2 regions of the Micromonospora sp. DT68 genome follow, and region 1 is predicted to be linked to the other one. Evidence: predicted binding sites of a transcription regulator. Region 1 holds the regulator's gene; the other holds the start of a gene.
What was found. The regulator HspR, encoded in region 1, represses chaperone genes until heat shock. The targets are predictions, from matches to a motif close to TTGAGTNNNNNNNACTCAA.

Region 1 (11,670 bases):
TCACCTCGAAGTCGGCGGCCGTCACCCACGCGTACCCCAGGCAGAGCGCGACCGCGACGGAGCCGGCGCCGATCACGAGCCGCGCCCGCCGGCTCAGCTCCGCCCGGAACACCGTGCAGACCAGGGCGACACCGGCCACCGCGTTCACCGCGCCGACCAGCAGGGCACCCTTGAGCTGGCCGAAGACCGGGATCAGCAGGAACGGGAAGGCGAGCCCGCCGAGCAGCGCGCCCACGTAGTCGGCCGCGAACAGGTCGGCCACCGCGCTGCCGGCGGCCTGCTCGCGGATGCGCTGCAACATCACCATGAGCAGCGGGATCTCCGCGCCGATCAGCAGGCCCAGCACGAAGGCGGTGCCGACGAGCGCGGGGCCGTACAGGTCGAGCCAGGCGAACGCGGCGTAGAGGCCGAGCACGGACAGGCCACCGAGCAGGGCGAGGGTCAACTCGATCACCGCGAACGCGGGGGCGGCCCGGGACTGCAACGGCTTGGCCGCCAGCGCCCCGACCCCCATCGCGAAGACCATCACGCCGAGCACGATCGACGCCTGCCCGACGGTGTCGCCGATCAGGTAGCTGCCGAGGGCGACCAGGGCCAGCTCGTAGACCAGCCCGCAGGCGGCACAGACGAAGACCGCGAGCAGCACCGACGCTCGGGCCAACCGCCAGCGGGGCCGCGCCCCGGAACCGGCGTCGACGGCCGCCGGCGCCTCGGTGCTCACGCCTTCCCTGGGTACGTCCGGCGGGCACCGCCCGGTTGTGTTGCCACGCTCATCAGATGATGGCGGCGGCGATGATCGCGCCGGTGGCCAGGTGCACCGCGGCCGACACCCACACGGCGGGGTGCGGCTCCGGGTCGACGAGCAGCTCACCCAACCGGCCCGGGGTCACGGCGTCGAGCAGCAGGAACGCGGCGGCCATGATGACCAGGCCGACGATCCCGTACGCCGCCGCGCCGATCAGGCCGAGGGTGAAGTCGTTGTCGCTCGCCACGATCGCCGCGACCACGATGATGCCGACGCCCAGCAGGTTCGAGGTGAGCAGCAGCGCCGCGTTGCGGTTGCGCTCGGCCCAGATCAGTTCGTGAAGCTTGCCGGGGGTGGCCAGATCCACCAGCCCGTAGCCGACGCCCATCAGGACGACGCCGACCACCCCGAAGGCGAGGGTGACCAGCAGGTCGGTGACGAGATTCTGCATAGGAGAGCTCCAGGGTGAGGGGGTCGGTCGTCAGGCTTACTTGCCGCTGCCGGGGCCGCCGCCCCGGACGCTGCTGCCGCGTCCCAAGCCCCAGTACGACCCGACGGTCGAGTGGTAGCGGGGGTTGGCGGTTTTCATGTCTTCGAGCAGGATCACCGAGCCGGTGGCGAGCGGCAGGATCACCACCGAGTCGTCGTCGTAGCGCAGGTACACGCCGCTGCTGTCGGTGTAGCGGTCGCTCGGCCGCCACTTGTCGGTCAGTTCCTTGGCGACCCGGTCCGGCGACTTCGACGAGGTGTATGCGATCGCTTCCCTGCCGATGTCCCGACTGGCCGCCCTCGTGTACTTGTCCTTCACGTAGCCGCGGGGCGAGAAGGTGCCGTTGACGATCGCGAAGCCGGCGACCAGCACGCCGACCACGGCGACCGCCATGCCCACCACGATCCAGCGTCGGTACGTCATCGCAGTGCCACCACCGTCTCGGTCAGGACCAGTTCGTTGGTCTGGGGGTACGCGTGCCAGGTACGCCAGCCGACCGACCCGTCCGGTGGGTCGGTGCGTACGGCAAGCGCGGTGACCGCGTCCGGGTCCCCGGGAAAGACCCCGACCAGGGCGTACGGGTCGACGGCGAGGTCGGCGCGGAGCGCGGCGATACGGGCGTGCAGCTCACCGGCGGCGGGACGCAGCACGGTGGCGGTGAACCGGTAGCCGCCCGCCTCGTCGTGCAGGGCGCCGGGCAGGTGCGGTGGGCGACCGGGCAGGCACGCCACCGTCTCGGTGAGCCCGTCCCCACCTGCGGAGTCGGTGAGCACGACCTGGTGGGACGCGCCGAGCAGACGCAGGCGCAGCCGCACGTCGCCGGGCAGTGTGAGGTCGCGGACGTGCAGCGCGGGACGCTCCGGGCCGCCGAGTGCCAGGCTCAGGTCCGCCGCGCAGGTGTCCACGTACGGGGTGTCGAGGCTGACCAGCACGTCAGACCGCTCCCGGTCCGGCCTGCGGGTACACCATCACGTCGGAGCGGTGCAGCTGCTCGCCCCGGGCAACCTCCCAGCCGGCCTGCCCGTACGCCTCGAAGGAGAGCCGCTCGCCGCTCGAGGTCCGGTAGTCGTGGTAGCGGACGGTGCCGTTCGGGTCGAGGCCGGTGCTGCCGACGGCCGTGTACCGGGCCTGGCCGGACTCCTCGGCGGTGTAGCGCCGGCCGGCGAAGTCGAGGGTGTGCGCACCCGGGGTGATCGTCGCGGCCGGTTCGGCCGTCCAGAGCACCAACTCCAGGTCCGGGTCCTCCTCAACGGAGAGCCACCGCTTGTCACCGTCGACGGTGTCCAGCAGGTGCTCGGCCCAGCTCCAGCTGCCCTCGGCGAAGTACACCGAACCGCGGACCGCGTACGACACGCGGCGGATCTCGACGATGTCGCCGGGCTTGAGCCTGCGCGGGTCGCCGCGCAGCGCGTCGCTGTCGGTGTCGCGGAACGGGTCCACGGGTGCCGCCGGCCGGGCCTGCTTGCGACTCTTGCGCAGGGCCACCAACGCCACCACGATCCCGGCGACTCCGACCAGACACCCGAGCGTCGTCACCACGTACGCCACGGAACCGTTCACGCCGACCACCTCCCCAAGTGCGTCGGCGCAGACGGTAACAACCCCGCGCACCTGGGGAAACTCAAGCGCAGCGCGGTAATCGCCCAACTACCGAACGTCCCGACGGGGTGTCCCTGATTCAGGGGACAGCAAGAGCCGACCCCGCCCCGCCGGCGGGGCGGGGTCGGCTCTTGGTGGGACGGCTCAGCCGGCGCTTACGGCCAGCCCTTCCTTGCTGTCGGCGAGGTCGACCTTGACCGTGTCGCCGTCGCGGATGGTGCCGGAGAGCAGGGCCTTGGCGAGCTGGTCTCCGATCGCGGTCTGGACCAGCCGGCGCAGCGGGCGAGCGCCGTAGATCGGGTCGTAGCCGTGCTCGGCGAGCCACTGACGCGCGGGCTCGGTGATGTCCAGCCCCAACCGGCGGTCGGCGAGACGGTTCCGCATCCGTTCGAGCTGGATGTCCACGATGGAACGCAGATCCTCACCGCGCAGCGCGGCGAAGACCACGATGTCGTCGAGACGGTTGAGGAACTCCGGCTTGAAGTGCGAGCGGACCACCGCGAGAACGCCCTCGCGGCGCTGCTCCTCGGCAAGCATCAGGTCGCTGATCACCGACGACCCGAGGTTGGAGGTGAGGATCAGGATCGCGTTGCGGAAGTCCACGGTGCGGCCCTGACCGTCGGTGAGCCGACCGTCGTCGAGCACCTGGAGCAGCACGTCGAAGACGTCCGGGTGGGCCTTCTCCACCTCGTCCAGCAGGATCACCGAGTACGGCCGGCGACGTACCGCCTCGGTGAGCTGCCCGCCCTCCTCGTAGCCGACGTAGCCGGGCGGGGCACCGACCAGGCGGGCGACGGAGTGCTTCTCGCCGTACTCGCTCATGTCGATGCGGACCATGGCCCGCTCGTCGTCGAAGAGGAACTCGGCGAGCGCCTTGGCCAGCTCGGTCTTACCGACGCCGGTCGGCCCGAGGAAGAGGAAGCTGCCGGTGGGGCGGTCGGGGTCGGCGACGCCCGCGCGTGCCCGGCGTACCGCGTCGGAGACCGCTCCGACCGCCTCGGCCTGGCCGACCACCCGGCTGCCCAGCGACTCCTCCATCCGGAGCAACTTGGCTGTCTCACCTTCCAGCAGCCGGCCTGCGGGGATGCCGGTCCAGGAGGCGACCACGGCCGCGATGTCGTCCGCGCCGACCTCCTCCTTGAGCATCGCCCCGTCGGCCTGGAGCTGGGCGAGTTCCTCCTCGGCCTGCTTCAGCTCGACCTTGAGGGCGGGGATCCGGCCGTAGCGCAGCTCGGCGGCACGCTCCAACTCGCCGTCCCGCTCGGCCCGCTCGGCTTCGCCGCCCAGGCGCTCCAGCTCCTCCTTGGCGGTGGAGAGCTTCGTGATGTGACTCTTCTCGGTCTGCCAGCGCTCGGAGAGCACTGTGAGCTGCTCACGCTTGTCGGCCAACTCCTGACGCAGCCGCGCCAGCCGCTCGGCGGAAGCGGCGTCCGGCTCCTTGGCCAGTGCCATCTCCTCGATCTCCAGCCGGCGGACCGCCCGCTCGATCTCGTCCACCTCGACCGGCCGGGAGTCGATCTCCATGCGGAGCCGGGACGCCGACTCGTCGACAAGGTCGATCGCCTTGTCCGGCAGGAACCGGTCGGTGATGTACCTGTCGGACAGCGACGCGGCGGCGACCAGCGCGGCATCGGTGATCCGGACGCCGTGGTGCACCTCGTAGCGCTCCTTGAGGCCACGCAGGATGCCGATGGTGTCCTCGATCGTCGGCTCGCCGACCAGCACCGGCTGGAAGCGGCGCTCCAACGCCGGGTCCTTCTCGATGTGCTCGCGGTACTCGTCAAGCGTTGTCGCACCGACCATCCGCAACTCGCCGCGGGCCAGCATGGGCTTGAGCATGTTGCCGGCGTCCATCGAGCCCTCGCCCTTGCCGGCGCCGACGACCGTGTGCAGCTCGTCGAGGAACGTGATGACCTGCCCGTTGGAGTTCTTGATCTCCTCCAGGACGGACTTGAGCCGCTCCTCGAACTGGCCGCGGTACTGGGCGCCGGCGACCATTGCGCCGAGATCCAGCGATACCAACTTCTTGTCGCGCAGCGACTCGGGGACGTCGCCGGCCACGATCCGCTGGGCCAGGCCCTCGACGATCGCGGTCTTGCCGACACCGGGCTCACCGATCAGCACCGGGTTGTTCTTGGTACGCCGGGAGAGCACCTGGATGACCCGGCGGATCTCCGAGTCGCGGCCGATGACCGGGTCGATCTTGCCGTCCCGTGCGCTGGCGGTCAGGTCGACGCCGTACTTGGCGAGGGCCTGGTAGGTCTGCTCGGGGTCGGCGGTGGTGACCCGCCGGTCGCCGCCCCGAACGGTCGGGAACGCGGCGACAAGGGTCTCCTCGGTGACGCCCGCCGACTTCAGCGCGCTGGCCACCGCGCCGCCGACCCGGGCGAGGCCGGCGAGCAGGTGCTCGGTGGAGGTGTACTCGTCACCCAGCGGGCGGGCGATCTGCTCGGCGGCACCGATGGCGTTCACGAACTCCCGGGCCAGTGTGGGCTCGGCGATGCTGGAGCCGCGGGCGGCCGGCAGGCCGTCCACAGCGCGCTGGGCCGCCCGACGCAACTCGGCGGGGTCGGCCCCGACGGCGCGCAGCAGGCCGGTGGCTGTCGAACCGTCGGTGTCGAGCAGCGACAGCAGCAGGTGCCAGGGCTCGACGGTGGCGTGGCCGCGCTGGTTCGCGAGTGCGACGGCGCCGGTGATGGTCTCGCGGCTCTTGGTGGTGAGGCGTTCGGCGTTCATGGGCTCCCCCGGATCGGCGTTGTCCATTGGTTTGGACACAACCAGAGTTGAGCGTATTCCACTCAACCTTACCGCTGTGACACCCATCACTCGCGGGGACGCCACCGCCAGTCAGGGCCGTCGATTGCCGAGGGCCACTCATCTCCGGATCTGCCGCCCGCCCCGGAAGCTGTAGCCTTGCCCGGTGCGAGTACGTGTCGAGCAAACCGCCCTGCCGGGCATCGGCGTACGTCATGATCTGGTGACGGAGTCTGGACGCCGCCTGGGAGTCGTTTCCCACCGGAACGGCCGCCGCGATCTTGTCCTCTACGACCCGGACGACCCCGATTCCTGCCAGTCGGACATCCCGCTCACCGACGACGAGGCGGAGGCGTTGGCCGACATCCTCGGCGCGTCGCTGATGCTCGGCCAACTGTCCGGGCTGCGCGAGCAGGCCGCCGGTCTGCTCACCGAGCAGATCGCCATCCCGGCCGGCTCGCGGTACGTCAACCGGATGCTCGGTGACACGAAGGCACGCACCCGCACCAGCGCCTCCATAGTGGCGGTGCTGCGCGACGGCGAAGTCAACGTCTCACCGCTTCCCACCTTCCGCTTCGCAGCCGGCGACGTGGTGGTCGTTGTCGGGACCCGCAAGGGGCTCGACGGCGTGTCCGCCATCCTCGCCGACAGTGACCCGGACGGCTGAGGCGGATGCACGATTCCACAACTCTTCTCGTCGAAGTCGGCGCGCTACTTCTCCTCCTCGGGATCCTCGGGCGGCTCAGCCGCAGGGTAGGCCTGTCACCCATCCCGCTCTACCTGCTCGCCGGGCTCGCCTTCGGCCACGGCGGGTTGCTACCGCTGGACGCCAGCGAGGAGTTCTTCGCGGTCGGCGCCGAGATCGGCGTCATCCTGCTGCTGGTCATGCTCGGGCTGGAATACTCGGCGAACGAACTGGTCGGCAACCTCCGCTCGGCTGCTCCGGCCGGCCTCATCGACGGCGTACTCAACGCGTTGCCCGGCGCGGCCTTCGCCCTGCTGCTCGGCTGGGACTGGGTCGCCGCCCTGGTGCTCGGCGGCATCACCTGGGTCTCCTCCTCCGGCGTGATCGCCAAGGTCCTCGGCGACCTGGGCCGGCTCGGTAACCGGGAAACCCCGGTGATCCTCTCGGTGCTCGTCATCGAGGACCTGGCGATGGCGCTCTACCTGCCGCTGGTCACCGCCGTCCTCGCCGGCACCGGCCTGATCGGCGGCGGCATCGCCCTCGCCGTCGCGGTGGGCACCGTCCTGCTGGTGCTGGTCGTCGCCATCCGGTACGGCCACCTGATCTCGGCCGCACTGTCGGCGAGGGATCCGGAGGCTCTGCTGCTCGGCGTCCTCGGCCTGACCCTGCTGATCGCGGGAGTCGCCGCGAAACTCCAGGTGTCGGCGGCGGTCGGCGCATTCCTGGTCGGCATCGCGCTCTCCGGGCCGGTGGCGCACCACGCCACCGAGATGCTGTCCCCGCTGCGGGACCTGTTCGCGGCGGTGTTCTTCGTCTTCTTCGGCCTGGTCACCGACCCACGGGACATCCCGCCGGTGCTGCTGCCGGCGCTCGCGCTGGCCGTGATCACCATGGCGACGAAGACGCTCACCGGGTACCTCGCTGCCCGCCGGGTCGGCATCGGCGAGCCCGGTCGCTGGCGGGCCGGCCTGGCACTCGTACCCCGCGGGGAGTTCTCCATCGTCATCGCCGGACTGGCGGTGGCGGCCGGCAGCGTCGAGCCGCGGCTGGCCGCGCTGGCCACGGCCTACGTCCTGATCACCGTGGTGACCGGTCCGATGCTGGCCCGGCTGCCGGACTTCCAGTGGTTCAAACGGTGGCTACGCGCCCGCGCGCTGATCCAACGAAGCGCGCCGATACCCATCCCCGACTGACCTCGCCGCCGCCGCTGTCGTGCCGTTGACCAGCACGACAGCGGCGGCGATGGTCAGCGGCTCGTCCGTTCACACAAGCACAGCCAACGGTTGCCGAATTGCGCCCCTGCGGGTACTACCGCAGCAACCGGCGGGCAGGTTACCGTTTCGCCCCAGCAGCCACGGTCCGCGGGCCAGTGCCAACGCGGGCGAGAGCGGAAGGTTGGCCGGTGAGCGTGCAGGAGTCGACGTTCCACGGCTTTGCCAACCCCGTCGATCCGACTCCGGCGGAGTTGCGAGCCTGGGCATTCCAGCCCGATTCGGTGCCGCTTGCTTCCATGCCACCCGACTGGGATCTCCTCGTCTCCGGCGACCGGCTGGTGCTGACGCTCTTCGACCTGGCCATGGACCCGACCTGCCCGGCTCGACGCTTCGCGCTGCACTGCCTCTACATCTACGCCGCCGACGGCATCCGGACGAAATTCCGCGCCCACCCCAAGCGGCGCTTCCGCAAGCTGGTCGAGCAGGCCGAACGCGACGGCGACGAGCTGATGAGGATCTGGGCGCACAACGGCCGGGTACTCCTCGCCCGACCGGACCTGTTCGTCTACCGGGACTGGTGCGAAGGCGGCCTGGTTCGCGAGAACCGCCGCCTCGGCTGACACGCACCCGGCTGCCGAGGCGGCGATGAGCGACGGGCCGGGACCCCCCGTGGGTCCCGGCCCGCACATCGTTACCGGTCAGTCCTGCTTCCGACCGGATTCTGGCCGAGCGCTGTCGCCCTGGTCAGCACGGCCACCGTGGTCGGCGTGCTCGCCGTGGTCGGCCTCGTCGGCGCGGTCACCGTGGTCGGCGAACCGCCCTTCGACGATCCGGTCCCGGAAGCTTCCCTCGGTCACCTTGTCGAACTTCTCGCGGACGGTGTCGGCCAACCGTTCCAGCCGCTCCTCCGTCTGCTCCGCCAAGTTCTTCGCCGGCCCCGCCATCGTTCCCCCTCATCGCGCCGATAGGCCCGAATTAAGGCGGTAGGACCCGTATTGACAGGCTAACGGAAACGGTCCGGCCCGCGCCGGAAAACCGACACGGGCCGGGGGCCAGGAACGGCGAAAGTGAGCTGCGGGTCAGCGGTCCGGCGTGCGGCGGGGACGCCACACCACAAGCGCCGTGGACGTGCGGTTGGTCGGCACCAGGTCGCGGCCCGGGAAGCGGGCCAGCGACTCCAGCTCGGCCACCCGGCGGTACGCGGCGTCCAACTCCGCCTCCAGCCGGGCCACCCGCTGCTGCGCCTGCTCCAGCAGCCGTTCCAGCCCGATGATCCGCTTGACGCCGGCCAGGTTGATCCCGTCGTCCTGACTGAGCCGTTGCACCTCGCGCAGCAGCACCACGTCCCGAACGCTGTACCGGCGTCCGCCGCCAGCGGCCCGGCCCGGCTGCACCAGCCCCAGCCGGTCGTACTGGCGCAGGGTTTGTGGGTGCATCCCCGCCATCCGTGCCGCGACCGAGATCATGAGCACCTTGGCCTCGTAGGCCGGGTCACCCGAACCGAGGAACTCGCCCGACATCCCGCTCACCTCCGCGTCCACCCCACCGGACTAACTGACCCGACGCACCCGGGCGTCGAGATGTTCCCGCGCCGCCGCCGGACTCTGCTCGGCGAACGCCTCAAGTGCCGTGCGCGCCTCGTCAGACAGTCGGGCCGGCACCACCACCTCCAGCGTGACAAGCAGGTCGCCGGCCTGCCCGTCGCGGCGGACCACACCCTTGCCCCGGGCCCGCAGCACCCGCCCGCTGGGCGTGCCCGGCGGAACCCGCAGGGTTACCGCACCGTCGAGCGTGGGCACCCGCAGGTCCGTGCCGAGCACGGCCTCCGCGAAGGTGACCGGCACGGTCAGTGTCAGGTCGTCTCCGGTACGCCCGAACAGCTCGTCCGGTCGAACCTTGACGTGCACGAAAAGGTCGCCGGCCGGCCCGCCGCGCTCACCTGGCTCGCCGCGCCCGGCAAGCCGGATCCGCTGGCCGTCTGCCACTCCGGCCGGGAAGCGCACGTTGAGCGTGCGGGTCTTTGTGACACCGCCGCTGCCGTGGCACTCCGGGCACTTCTCCTCCACGACCGTGCCGACACCCTGACAGTTGCGGCACGGCTCGGAGAAGCTGAACGACCCCTGGTCCCGGGTCGTCACCCCGGCGCCGTGGCACACCGGGCAGGTGCGCGGCTGGGTGCCGGGCTTGGCACCGTTGCCGTGGCAGGTGTCGCAGACGCCCGGAGCACGCAGCGTCAGCGGCAGGGTCACCCCGCGGACCGCGTCGCCGAAGTCCAGCGCCACCTCGGCCTCCACGTCCCGGCCCCGGGCCGGACCACGCGCAGTTGCCTGCCCGCCGGCCTGCCCGCCGGAGAAGATCGAGCTGAACAGGTCCTGGAAACCGGCGCCGCCGAAGCGACGGTCACCGCCACCGCCCGCGCCGCCGTTGAACAGGTCGGACACGTCGAACGGCATGCCGCCCGGCTGGCCGGAGCCGCGGGCGTTGCGCCGGAACGCGCCCGAGCCGAACAGCGAACGCATCTCGTCGTACTCCCGGCGACGGCCGGCGTCCGACAACACGTTGTACGCCTCGGACACGGCCTTGAACCGCTCCTCGGCCTTCGGGTCGCCCGGGTTGTGATCCGGATGCGATTCCCGGGCCAGCTTGCGGTACGTCTTTTTGATGTCATCAGCGGAGGCGGCCTTGTCCACGCCGAGCACGGCGTAGAAGTCCTTCTCGAGCCAGTCCTTCGAACTCACCGGTCCACCTCCTTTCGACCGTCGTGGCCCGGCCGCCCCGCCCACCGCTGCGCGGGGGACGGGACGGCCCGGTCACTGTCTCGCACTATTCCGGATCCGCGACCGCGACCAGCGCGGGGCGCAGCAGCCGCTCACCGAGCTGGTAGCCGCGGCGCATGACCTGCACGCAGGTCGGCTCGCTGACGTCGGCCGAGGTCTGGTGCGCGACCGCCTCGTGCCGGGTCGGGTCGAACGGGTCGCCCTGCTCGCCGAAGGCGGCCAGGCCGAACTTGCCAAGCGCGGCGGTGAGCTGTTCCGCCACCGATCCGAACGGCCCGACCAGGTCGCCGTGTTCCCTGGCCCGGTCCAGGTCGTCAAGGATCGGCAGCAGCGCGGCCAGCACCGAGCCGGTCGCCTGCTCCTGCACCAGGCTGCGGTCCCGGTCGACCCGCTTGCGGTAGTTGGCGTACTCCGCCGACACCCGCTGCACGTCCCTGGTCCGCTCCTCCAACTCGGCCCGGAGCGCCTCAAGCTCGGCACCGAGTGACGTCCCGGTGCCGCCGCCGTCGACGGGCTGCGCCGGGGCGTCCACCACCGGCGGACCGGACGGCGTCGACCCGTCCACAGAGGTCGCCTCGATCTCGATCTCGTCGACCACTACCTCGGCATCCTCGACGAGGCCCTCGGCCGAGACGTCGCTCCCCGCGTCGGTGGCGGTGCCCTCCGGCTCCGTCGTGTCGGTGAGCTTGCGGTTGTTGCGGATGACCACCCGCTCCTCGTCGCCGGTGGCTGGCTCCGTGGGCGCGGAGCCACCCGGCGTCGACCCGGCGTCGTCCGGGTCGGCGGCTCGTGACTTCTGCGTCATGCGGCTACCTCATCCCTTCGCCGTGGATACGTCCCGGAGGCCGATCGTCACTTCTTGCCGTCCTCGTCCACGATCTCCGCGTCGACGACGTCGTCGGGACCGCCGGCAGCACCCGCCTGCGGACCGGTCGCACCGGCCGCACCGGGGCCTGCCGCACCCGGGCCGGCCTCGCCGCCGGGCTGCTGGCCCTGCTCGGACTGAGACGCGTAGAGCAGCGAGCCGGCCTGCTGGGAGACCTGCGCCAGCCGCTCGTGCGCCGACTTGATCTTCTCGATGTCCTGACCGCCGAGGGCACCACGCAGCTCGCCGAGCGCCTCGTTGAGCTGCTCCCGGTTCTCGCTGGGCAGCTTGTCGCCGCTCTCGGCGAGGAACTTCTCGGTCTGCCACTGGAGCGCCTCGGCCACGTTGCGGGTCTCGGCGTCGTCGCGGCGGCGCTTGTCCTCCTCCGCGTGCTCCTCGGCGTCCCGGCGCATCCGCTCGATGTCGTCCTTCGGCAGCGAGGAGCCGCCGGTGATCGTCATCTTCTGTTCCTTGCCGGTGCCCAGGTCCTTGGCGTGCACGTTGACGATGCCGTTGGCGTCGATGTCGAAGGCGACCTCGA
Region 2 (11,670 bases), on a different contig from region 1:
CACACGGCGGATCACGTCGGCGAGCGCGCTGCCGGGGGCGCCCTTGGGCAGGAACCCCCGGGCCCCGGCGGTCAACGCCTGGCGCAGGTGACCCGGACGGCCGTGCCCGGTGAGGACGACCACCGCGCAGTCAGGGCGGGCGCGGGTCAGCTCGGCGGCGACCGCGATGCCGTCCAGGCCGGGCATCTCCAGGTCCACGACGGCCACGTCGGGGCGGTGTGCGAGTGCCGCGGTGACCGCCGCCGGGCCGTCGGCGGCGTGTCCCACCACCTCGATGTCCGGCTCCAGAGCGAGCAGCGCGCCGACGGCGACCCGGATCAGGTCCTCGTCGTCGGCGAGCAGGACGCGGATCACGAGGTCACCGGCACGGCGGCCTCGATGGTGAACACCGCGTCGTCCCGGCGTACCCGCAGTTCGCCGCCGACGGCGGTGAGCCTGTCGCCCAGCCCACGCAGCCCGTGGCTGTGCCCGTCGGGCCCTCGGTCGTCGGCGCCGTCGTTTGCCACGGTCATCCTGACCACGTCGTCCTCCCGTTGAAACTGGATCCGGCACCAGTCGGCGCGGCTGTGCCGCAGCACGTTCGTCCCCGCCTCCCGCAGCACGGCCGCCAGCTCGGTGGCGACACGCTGGGGCAGGTCGGCCGGTGGTGAAACGACAGTGCAGCGCACACCGCAGGAGCGCAGGACGCCCACCACGGCTTCCAACTGCTCGCCGAGGTCGACGGCCCGGTAGCCGTGCACCGTCTCCCGTACCTCGGTCAGGGCGGACGCGGCGAGCCGTTGCACCTCGGTGGCCTCCCGGCCGGCCCGCTCCGGGTCCACAGTGGCCAGCCGCGCGGCGAGTTCGGCCTTCAACGCGATCACCGTGAGGCTGTGCCCGAGGACGTCGTGCACGTCGCGGGCGAAACGCAACCGCTCCTCGGCGGCGGCCAGTCGGGCCTGTGCTGCCTGCCCCTGCCGGGCGTCCACGAGCAGATCCCAGAACCAGACCTGGAATCCGTTGACGGCGGCGACGCCGACGCCGACTCCGCCGGTCACAGCGAGGTGACGCGCGACGGAACCTCCCGTCCACGCGGCGACAGCCGCCGTCACCAGCACGACGCCGGCCGCCATCACCAGTGCCGCCCGCAGTCGGAGCAGCAGCGGCGCCATGCCGATCAGTGCCGCGCCCAACCAGGCCCAGGTCGGCCAGGCGCCTGCCGCCACCGGCCCCACGAACGGGACGGTAAGGACCGCCGCCCCGACCAGGCTCAGCTGGGCACGGCGACGCCACAGTGGGTCGAGCCAGGGCGTCACTGCCGCGTACAGCACGGCGGTCTGGGCGATCATGAAGGCGAGGATGCCGGCCGCGCCGAGCGCCACCCGGCGTGGGTCGGGCTCGCGGGTCAGACCGACCGCCGGCAGCAGGACACTCGCCCAGACACCGGTAGCAAGTGACAGCAGTGTCGCCTGCCGGGCCCGGTGCAGCCGGCGGTCCGCCCGGGGGATCACCGCCTCGATCGCCACGCACCGATCCTAGGACCGGCCCGCGCCCGGTCCACCCCTGCGAGATGTCACTGTCGACCCGTGCGGTCCGCACGGTTTTCCGGTGACGGACGCGCCTGCCCACCGCGCGGCGGCGCCGGCAGTGTGAACGTCATGGGACAGACAGAGACACACGCCGACACTCCCGTCGCACCGCCGACCGGACCGCAGCCGCCGACGACACCGCCGAACTACGCGCCGCCGGACAACCCACCGTCGGACAACGCGCCTCCGGACAGCGCGCCGACGGACGCCGCGCCTCCGGGCAGGGTCCCGCCGGCCGGCGGCACCAGGCGCCTGCTGTGGCACCTCGGTGAGATGGCGATCGCCATGATCGCCGGGATGCTGCTGCTCGGCCCGGTGTGGGAGACGGCCGGCGCGCTGCTCGGCGTCGCCGGGGCGCTGGGCAGCCCGGAGGTGGCCGCGCTCACGATGGCCACCAACATGACAATCGGCATGACCGTCTGGATGCGGTACCGGGCGCACGGATGGGACGCGGTCGGCGAGATGGCCGCCGCGATGTACGTCCCGTTCCTGCTGCTGTTCGTGCCGATGTGGGCCGGTCTGCTGGACGCCGACGCGATGCTGCTCGGCGGCCACCTGCTGATGGTGCCGGCGATGGTGCTGGTGGCGCTGCGGCACCGGCACGCGGCACCGGTGGCGGTACGCCGGCACCCGGCCGTCGTGGCGCTCGCCCGCCGCTGGCCGACCGGGTTGGCCCTGCTGATGACCGTGGACATGTGGGTCGACCCGGCTCTGCTCAGCCCGTGGACGATGCTGGTGCTGCCCGGGGCGTACCTGCTGATCGGTCTGGCACGGCGGACGTTGCGCGGGCCCGGGGTGCTCACCACGCAGTTCCTCGGTCTGGCCGGCTGGGTCGGCCTGGCGCTGGTCGCGGTGGCGGCCGGTGGGCGGACCGCCGGTTGGCTGGTCGCCTTCGGTTGGTTGGCGCACGCCGTCTGGGATCTTGCGCATCACCGCACCGGGCGGGTGGTGCCACGCGCCTTCTCCGAGTGGTGCGGGGTGCTGGACGCGGCCATCGCCGCCACGATGATCTTCGCGCTCCTGAGCGTCGGCGGCTGATCCGGCCGCCCGCCGACACCGGACGGCGGCTGATCCGGCCGCCCGCCGACACCGGACGGCGGCTGATCCGGCCGCCCGCCGACACGGGGCGGCGGGCGGCCCTGGCGTCGGTCCGGAGCGGTGTCGCACGGCAACGGCCACTGATGTTGTGCCGGGCGGCGCAGCGGGCGCGACGGGGTGATGAAAAACTTGACGCATGAGTTCCGCACCTGCACAGCACGACGCCCCGACCGACAACGCCCCCGACGCCACCGACGAGGCGAACGCCTTCACGGAGCTGGGGCTGCGCTCCGAGCTGCTGGGCGCGTTGGCAGCCCTCGGCTACGAGGAGCCGACTCCCATCCAGCGGGAGGCCATCCCGCCCCTGCTGGAGGGTCGGGACCTGCTGGGGCAGGCAGCCACCGGCACCGGCAAGACGGCAGCGTTCGCGCTGCCGCTGCTGAACCTCATGACGCCGCACCGCCAGGGCGGCGACCCGGTGGCGCTGGTGCTGGTGCCGACGCGGGAGCTGGCGGTGCAGGTGTCCGAGGCGTTCCACCGCTACGGCAAGGACCTGGGCGCGCGGGTGCTGCCGATCTACGGTGGGCAGCCGATCGGGAGGCAGTTGCGGGCGCTGGACAGCGGGGTTGACGTGGTGGTGGCCACCCCCGGGCGGGCACTGGACCACATCGCCCGGGGCACCCTGCGCCTCGGCGGCCTGGCCACGGTGGTGCTCGACGAGGCCGACGAGATGCTCGACATGGGCTTCGCCGAGGACATCGAGGCGATCCTGGAGCACGCTCCGGCGCAGCGCCAGACCGTGCTCTTCTCGGCCACCATGCCGTCGCGCATCGACGGGATGGCCCGCCAGCACCTGCGCGAGCCGGTCCGCATCGAGATCGGCCGGGAGCAGCAGGTCGCGGGTGAGGCGCCCCGGGTGCGGCAGAGCGCGTACATCGTGACGCGGGCGCACAAGCCTGCCGCGCTGGGTCGGGTGCTTGACGTGGAGTCGCCGACGGCCGCCATCGTGTTCTGCCGCAGCCGCGAGGAGGTCGACCGGCTGACCGAGACGATGAACGGCCGGGGCTACCGCTCCGAGGCGCTGCACGGCGGGATGAGCCAGGAACAGCGGGACCGGGTGATGGGGCGCCTGCGGGCCGGCACGGCCGACCTGCTGGTGGCCACCGACGTGGCGGCGCGAGGGCTGGACGTCGAGCAGCTCACCCACGTGGTCAACTACGACGTGCCGTCGGCGCCGGAGTCGTACGTGCACCGGATCGGGCGGGTGGGTCGGGCCGGGCGTGAGGGCGTGGCGATCACCCTCGCCGAGCCGCGCGAGCACCGGATGCTCAAGACGATCGAGCGGGTGACCGGCCAGCGGATCACCATCGACAAGATCCCCACGGTTGCGGACATGCGTACCCGCCGGTTGGAGCTGACGCAGGCGGCGCTGCGGGAGAGCCTGCTGGAGGACGACCTCGACCCGTACCGGGTGATCGTGGAGACGCTTACCGACGAGTTCGACCTGATGGAGGTCGCCCTCGCCGCCGTGAAGCTCGCGCACGAGGTGACCTCGCCGGGCTCCGACGACGAGGAGGAGATCCCGCAGGTGCCGGTGCGCGGCCCGCGTGAGGGTCGCCCGGAGGCCGGTGGCCGGGGCGGCGATCGTCGTGGCGGGGGCCGGCCTCGTTCGGGCGGCGGCAACACCGTCCAGGTCTTCGTGGGCCTGGGTCGGCGTGCCGGCGTACGCCCGCAGGATCTGGTGGGCGCGATCACCGGGGAGACCGGTATCCGTGGCCGGGACATCGGCTCGATCGAGATCGCCGACCGGTTCTCGCTGGTGGAGGTGCCGCAGGGGGTTGCCGACGAGGTCATCTCGGGGCTGCGCCAGAGCACGATCAAGGGCCGCAAGGCCACAGTCCGTCGAGACCGTGGAGGCGACGAGCGCTGAGCACGCCGCCGGCGCGGATCAGAGGGAGTACGGGCCGAAGCGACCCCACGCCACGACGGCGGCGAGGACGAGCAGCACCACGCAGGTGACGGCGCCCTGGATCTCCGTGCGGCGCCGGTCGGCGGTGTCCTGCTTCTTCATGTCGCGCAGGTGCACCAGGATGGCGCCGATCATGACGATGACCAGCCCGAGGGCTGCCAGCGGGGTGAGGACGGTGGCGATACCGGTGAGGGCGGGCAGCACGAGGCCGAAGGCGGCAAGCACCTCGACGGCCCCGAGCGCCTTGACCTGGCTGGGCGGGACGGGGTCGACCCAGCCCATCCGGTCGCGCAGCTTCTCCTTCGGCTGGGTCAGTTTGGCCAGGCCGGCGCCGGCGAAGATGGCGGCGAGCAGGATCTGGATGACCCAGAGCACGGTGTTCACGGGGGTTCCTCCGGGGGCGCCGCCTCGCGGCGGTGAGGGTTGTTGAGAGCTCGACCGAGACAGTAGTACGCAAACGGCCCCCACCGTCTACACGAGACGGTGGGGGCCGTTGCGGTGGAGCGTCAGGCCGCGGCGAGCGCCGGACCGTCCAGCGCTTCGACGTCGGCCGGACGCAACGCCAGGGCGAGTACGTCGGCCACGTCGGCCAGGGTGTGCACTGTCAGCGCCTCGCGTACCTCGGCCGGCAGGTCGTCCAGGTCCGGCTCGTTGCGGGCCGGGATGATGACCTCGGTGAGGCCGGCCCGGTGCGCGGCGAGCAGTTTCTGCTTCACCCCGCCGATCGGCAGCACCCGCCCGGAGAGCGTCACCTCGCCTGTCATCCCGAACTCGGGGCGGACCGGCCGGCCGGTGACAAGCGACGCCAGGGCCGTCACCATTGTGATGCCGGCGCTCGGGCCGTCCTTGGGCACCGCGCCCGCCGGGAAGTGGACGTGGATCCGGCGTCCGGCCAGGACGTTCGGGTCGATGCCGAACCGCCGCCCGTTGGAGCGCAGGTACGACAGCGCGATGTGCGCCGACTCCTTCATCACGTCACCGAGCTGACCGGTAAGGGTCAGCCCCGGCTCGCCCTCCATGCTGGTCGCCTCGATGAAGAGCACGTCCCCACCCGCGCCGGTGACGGCGAGCCCGGTCGCCACGCCGGGCACAGCGGTGCGCTCTGCCGACTCCGGAGTGAACTTCGGCCGTCCCAGGTAGGTGGCGAGGTTGCCGGTGTCGACGCGTACCGGCGACGGGTCGGTCGCCAGCGTCACCGCCACCTTGCGCAGGATCTTGGCCAGGCCACGTTCGAGCTGCCGGACGCCTGCCTCCCGGGTGTACTCCCCCGCGACCAGTGCCAGCGCCTCGTCGGCGATCTGCACCTCGTCGGCGGTCAGACCGGCCCGTTCCCGCTGCCGGGGCAGCAGGTGGTCCCGGGCGATGGCGACCTTCTCGTCCTCGGTGTAGCCATCGAGCATGACCAGCTCCATCCGGTCCAGCAGCGGGCCGGGGATGGACTCCACCACGTTGGCGGTGGCCAGGAAGAGCACGTCGGACAGGTCGAGGTCGACCTCCAGGTAGTGATCGCGGAAGGTGTGGTTCTGCGCCGGGTCGAGCACCTCCAGCAGGGCGGCGGCCGGGTCACCGGCATAGCCTGCGGCCAGCTTGTCCACCTCGTCGAGGAGCACGACCGGGTTCATCGAACCGGCCTCGCGCAGGGCGCGGACGATCCGACCCGGCAGCGCGCCGACGTACGTGCGCCGGTGACCGCGGATCTCGGCCTCGTCGCGCACACCGCCGAGGGAGACCCGGACGAAGTTACGCCCGAGCGACCTGGCCACCGACTCGCCGAGGCTGGTCTTGCCGACACCGGGAGGACCGGCGAGGGCCAGCACCGCGCCGGAGCCGCGCCCGCCGACCACGCCGAGGTTGCGCTCGGCCCGGCGGTTGCGCACCGCGAGGTACTCCAGGATGCGGTCCTTCACGTCGGCCAGGCCGGCGTGGTCGGCGTCGAGCACCTCCCGGGCCGCGGCCAGGTCGGTGTTGTCCTGGGTACGCGTGCCCCACGGCATTTCGAGAACGGTGTCCAGCCAGGTACGGATCCAGCCGGCCTCCGGGGAGGCGTCACTGGACCGCTCCAGCTTGCCCACCTCGCGCAGAGCGGCCTCACGGACCTTCTCCGGCAGGTCGGCGCTCTCGACGCGGGACCGGTAGTCGGCCGAACCGTCGGGCTCGTCCTCGCCCAGTTCCTTGCGGATCGCGGCGAGCTGTTGGCGCAGCAGGAACTCCCGCTGCGACTTCTCCAGCCCTTCGCGGACGTCGCTGTTGATCTGCTCGGTGACCTCCTGCTCGGCCAGGTAGTCCTTCACCCAGCCGACGAGCAGTTCCAGCCGGGCGGTGACGTCCGGCGCGGCGAGCAGTTCGTTCTTCTGGTCCACTGTCAGCCAGGGCGCGTACCCGGCCGAGTCGGCCAGCTCGGAGAGGTCGGTCATCCGCTCCACCGCGTCGATGACCTGCCAGGCGCCCCGCTGCTGGAGCACTGAGGTCACCAGGGCGCGGTACTCGCGGGCGAGTTCCCGGGCCCGGCCGGCGGGTGCCGGCTCGTCGAGTTCGGCCGCCTCGACCCAGAGCGCCGCGCCGGGGCCCGGCACACCAGAGCCGATACGGGCCCGGGACAGGCCACGGATGACGGCGGCGGGCTCACCCTCGGGCAGCCGGCCGACCTTCTCGATGGTGGCGACCACGCCGACGGGGCCGTACTCGCCGTCGATGCGCGGGACGGCCAGCAGCTTGCGGTCGCCGGTCGCCCGCGCCGCGTCGATGGCGGCCTGGGTGGTCGGGTCGAGGGTCACCGGGATGACCATGCCGGGAAGGAGAACGGCGTCGGTCAGGGGAAGTACCGGAAGAGTTGCCATCGAACACCTGCTATCACGTTGACTTGAGCGTGTACCACTCAAGTAACAAAACGTTCCCCTTGTTCCATCATGTGACCCAGACCACTTCCAGCGGCACGGCCGGACGCGGGCTGACACCCGCCGTCGGGCCGCACGGGAACCCGGGCGACCCGACGGGACGGCATCAGGTGAGCTTGCTCTTGACCGTGTTCACCACCCGCCGACCACGCCCGGATTGGTGCCGTACAGCCGCGGGTCACCCGGGGCCAACGCCGGCTCCGGGGCGTTCGCGACCGGGTTGTCGTCGTACCGGAACTCGCCCTTGCCGTCCGGCGTGGGCCCGGACGCCCACCGCCCCTGCGCGGCGTCGGTGCCTGCGGAGAAGCCCAGGTAGGTGTAGCTGAACTCGTCGGAGAACTCGCCCGAATCCGGAAACGCCTCGGGCACCGGCATGTCCTCCAGGCCGTCCTCCTTCAACTGCTCGATGGCCGCCAGCCACATGTTCTGGTGCATCGTGTCGCGGGCCAGCAGGAAGCGCAGCATCTGCTTGACGCCCGGGTCGTCGGTCATGTTGAACAGGCGGGCGACCTGGAGTCGACCCTGGGCCTCGGCGGTCACGTTGAGCTGGAAGTCAGCCATCAGGTTGCCGCTGGCGGTGATGAACGCGCCGTTCCAGGGCACACCGTTGGAGTCGGCGGGCAACGCCCCGCCACCGCCGTGGATGAAGTGCGCCGGGTTCGACCCGGCGTAGGTCGCCGCGCCCCCGGGGTTGTCCGCGACGCCCTCCGACAGCGACAGCGGCGCGTTGTCAAGCAATCGGGTGATCATGGTGACGATCATCTCGACGTGACCGACCTCCTCGGTGCCGACGTCGAGCAGCAGATCCTTGTACTTGCCGGGCAGCCGGCAGTTCCACCCCTGGAAGAGGTACTGGTTGGCGACTGTCATCTCGCCCCACTTGCCGCCCAGGACCTCCTGGAGCCGGCGGGCGAAGGCGGCGTCCGGACCATCCGGCTTGGCCTCGAACTGTAGATCCTTGATGTGGCTGAACATCGATCCTCCTCAGTGCCGGGAATGCTGGCACCGATGCGGTTCCCCGACCGGTGACCCTGCCGGGCCAATCCGCGTCCCGACGGGGTCAGCGTGGCGGGGCGGCAGCCGGAAGCAGCACCTCCAGCGCCACGCCACGAGGGCGCAGCCGGAACACCCGCAGCGTTCCCCCGTCGACGGCCACCAGTTGCCGCACGATCCACAGGCCGAGCCCGGACATCCCGACCGCCGGCGCCGGGCGGCGCAGCGCCAGCAGCAGATCCTCACTCACCCGCCCCTGGTCGGTCACCACGATGCTCAGGCCGGAGCCGCGCAGCGCCGCGTAGATCCCGACGTGCCCCCCGGTCGGCCCGTGTCGCAGCGCGTTCTCCACGAGGTTCACCAACACCTGCCGCGTTCGACCGGCCGGCACCGGGCAGGTGGCCGCCCGGCGCGTGGCCCGGGCCCGCCGCCGCGACGGTGGCACCAGCGCGGCCGCCTCGCGCAGGATGCCGACCAGGGGCACTGTGGTGTCCGCCTGGGCTGTCGGCGTCAGCGCGCCGGTGCCCGCGGTCGCGTCCCGCAGCAGGCTCTGGAGGTGCAGTGCCTGGTCGCGGGCCAACTCGGTGATCGCCTGACGGTCGGCGTCGGTGAGCGCCCGACGCTCGTCGGCCAGCGCCCGGGTCAACGACGTCAACGTGCTGACCGGCGTACGGAACTCGTGGCAGAGCACCCGCAGCAGCAGATCCGAGTGGCCCGGTGTCGCGTCGACCGGTCCGGGCGCGGGCCGGCGCAACTCTCGCAGCAGGCCCCGCAAGCCGTGCCGTGCGTGCATCCACCCGACTCCCCTCTTTTGGTGCATACCCGCATGATTGGTACCCGCTGGGGAACGGCGCAGACATGCCGGACGCACCCACCCTCAGACTCGCCGTCGTGGACGACCACTCCCTCTTCGTCCGTGGCCTTGAGCTGCTGCTCCCGGCGACGACCGACGGCCGCGCCGAGGTGATCGCGTCGACCGGTGACGCCGCCGGTGCCGCCGCCCTGGTCCGCTGCTGCCGCCCCGACCTGGCGCTCGTCGACCTGCACATGCCGCCGCCCGGCGGCATCCGGGCGATCGCCGCGATCCGCCGGACCACCCCCCGGGTACGGGTGGTCGCGATGTCCGGTTCCACCGACCCCGCGCCCGCGCTGGAGGCGCTGCGGGCCGGCGCCGAGGGGTTCCTGCCGAAGACCAGCGAGCCGGAGGAACTACTGCCCCCGCTGCTGGCCATCCTCGACGGATGGGCGGTGCTACCGGCCGAACTGCTGCGCACGCTGCTGCGCCCCAACCGGCCCGCGCCCGTCGACCTGGACAGCGAGGAATGCCGACTGCTGCGGGCGATCGCCGCCGGCCGCAACACCCTCGACGTCGCCGAGGAACTGCACGTGTCGGAGCGGACGGTGAAACGGATGACCGCCGCGCTGCTGCGTAAGCTGCGGGTGTCCAACCGCGCGGAGGCCGCTGCCGTCGCCGGTCAGAGCGGTCTCCTCACCGAATGACATTGCGCCAGCGCCGCTGATTCAGCAGCTGTTCCCGGTTTTGCTCGTCACCCAATCGCGACCCGCCGAAATGAATGGGACGCATATTGTTGCGGTTTCCCCGGATGATAGGTCAGACTTTGGGCACATCCCGCCACACACAGGGAGTAATTGGCAATGGCGAGAAAAGTAATCACGGTGCTGACGGACGACCTCGACGGCGGGAAGGCCGACCGGACCGTCGAGTTCAGCCTCGACGGCGCGGCCTACACGATCGACGTCTCGGACGAGAATGCCGGCGTGCTGCGCAAGGCTCTGGATCCGTACATCAATGCCGGCCGGCGCATCGGTCGGGGCCCGGCGGAGAGCACGCGGACCGTTCGGCGCCCTGGACGGCCCAGCGGCGCGGGAATGGACCGGGAGCAGAACCGGGCCATCCGGGAATGGGCCGTCAAGAACGGCTACAAGATTTCCGAGCGGGGTCGGATCCCGGTCGAGGTCGTCGAGGCGTACAAGAACCGCTGATCGGGCGACACAACGACGGGGTCCCGCCGGCAACGGCGTGACCCCGTCAGTTTGTGTGCGGCCGGCCACCCGGGGCTACCACCCCGGGTGGCCGGCCGCCGCCGGTCCACTCCGAATCAGTTGACCTCGATACGCACCGCGTCGAACGCCGGGGTCTGGTTGGCCCGCTCCATCATCGGCAGACGGTGCGACCCGTCGCCGGCCCAGACGGAGCACTGCGCCGTACCCGATTCCGGCAGGCCAGGGACCTGGATGGTCACCTCGTCGGGCTGTGCACCGCCGCGACCGTCCTCGGTGGCGACGAAGAACGCCGGCACCTCCTGCGGCTCGGGCGGCGCGGTCAGGCTGTCCAGCATCCGGCAGGCGGTGTGGAAGTGACCCCGCACCAGGCCCTGGGCGTTGAGCAGCGAACTCTCCACGTAGTACCCGCCCTGACCGGCCGCGAGGAAGCGGTCCCGGACCAGGTTGCGGGTGCTGATCCGCAGGGTGAAGGTCTGGTTGCGGTCGACCTGCTGCGGGAACTGGGTGATCAGCAGCGACGGGTTGTTGGCGGCGGCGCCGACCTCACCGAACGCGGTGCTCACGCAGCGGTTGCCGTTCTGGAAGCCGTCGTGCGCCTGCAACTGGCTCTCGTCGCAGTTGTTGGCCAGCACGCCGAGGCCGGCACCCGGGGCGTTACCGCCACCGTTGTTGCCGCCACCGTTGTTCCCGCCGCCATTGTTGCCGCCACCGTTGTTGCCACCGCCATTGTTGCCGCCACCGGTGTTCCCACCGCCGGTGTTCCCACCGCCGTTGTTCCCACCGCCGTTGTTCCCACCGCCGTTGTTCCCACCGCCGTTGTTCCCACCGCCGTTGTTACCGCCACCGTTGTTACCGCCCGTGTTGCCGGTCGGCTGCACCTGGCAATCGGCGAGCTGCGCCAGACCCTGCGGGCGCGGCCCCACCCGGTCGATGGCGAGCGTGATCCGGTCCAACACCGCCTTCCGCTTGGCGGCCAACGGCTGCAGGATCGCGTTGCGGATGAACGTCTCGCCCTTGTTGCCCTCGGCGGCCAGCCGGCGGTCGGCATCCGCGATCTGGGTCTGCAACTGCGCCAGATTGCGGTCGACCTCTGCGCGCGCCCGGTCCGGCACCTGCGGCAGCCGCGCCGCCACATCCGGGCAGGCGATTGCCGAACCGGTGCCGACAGTGCCGTCCTTACCGT

Region 2: the regulator HspR is predicted to act here: its motif matches at 7,436-7,454, upstream of lon (endopeptidase La).

Annotation. Positions count from the first base shown of each region.
Region 1 covers NZ_JBNCNZ010000003.1:130,731-142,400, forward strand. Annotated here, with positions in the region: gene ACPXB1_RS06765 (polyamine aminopropyltransferase) at 1-721, opposite strand, end outside; gene ACPXB1_RS06770 (DUF350 domain-containing protein) at 774-1,196, opposite strand; gene ACPXB1_RS06775 (DUF4247 domain-containing protein) at 1,233-1,658, opposite strand; gene ACPXB1_RS06780 (DUF2617 family protein) at 1,655-2,167, opposite strand; gene ACPXB1_RS06785 (DUF4178 domain-containing protein) at 2,169-2,795, opposite strand; gene clpB (ATP-dependent chaperone ClpB) at 2,979-5,570, opposite strand; gene ACPXB1_RS06795 (cation:proton antiporter regulatory subunit) at 5,755-6,255, shown strand; gene ACPXB1_RS06800 (cation:proton antiporter) at 6,261-7,466, shown strand; gene ACPXB1_RS06805 (hypothetical protein) at 7,676-8,107, shown strand; gene ACPXB1_RS06810 (hypothetical protein) at 8,186-8,431, opposite strand; gene ACPXB1_RS06815 (heat shock protein transcriptional repressor HspR) at 8,567-9,007, opposite strand; gene dnaJ (molecular chaperone DnaJ) at 9,038-10,225, opposite strand; gene grpE (nucleotide exchange factor GrpE) at 10,311-11,069, opposite strand; gene dnaK (molecular chaperone DnaK) at 11,117-11,670, opposite strand, start outside.
Region 2 covers NZ_JBNCNZ010000005.1:39,592-51,261, forward strand. Annotated here, with positions in the region: gene ACPXB1_RS10920 (response regulator transcription factor) at 1-354, opposite strand, end outside; gene ACPXB1_RS10925 (sensor histidine kinase) at 351-1,505, opposite strand; gene ACPXB1_RS10930 (hypothetical protein) at 1,638-2,606, shown strand; gene ACPXB1_RS10935 (DEAD/DEAH box helicase) at 2,803-4,536, shown strand; gene ACPXB1_RS10940 (DoxX family protein) at 4,555-4,959, opposite strand; gene lon (endopeptidase La) at 5,082-7,412, opposite strand; gene ACPXB1_RS10950 (manganese catalase family protein) at 7,602-8,444, opposite strand; gene ACPXB1_RS10955 (sensor histidine kinase) at 8,530-9,255, opposite strand; gene ACPXB1_RS10960 (response regulator transcription factor) at 9,354-9,962, shown strand; gene ACPXB1_RS10965 (histone-like nucleoid-structuring protein Lsr2) at 10,119-10,466, shown strand; gene ACPXB1_RS10970 (hypothetical protein) at 10,583-11,670, opposite strand, start outside.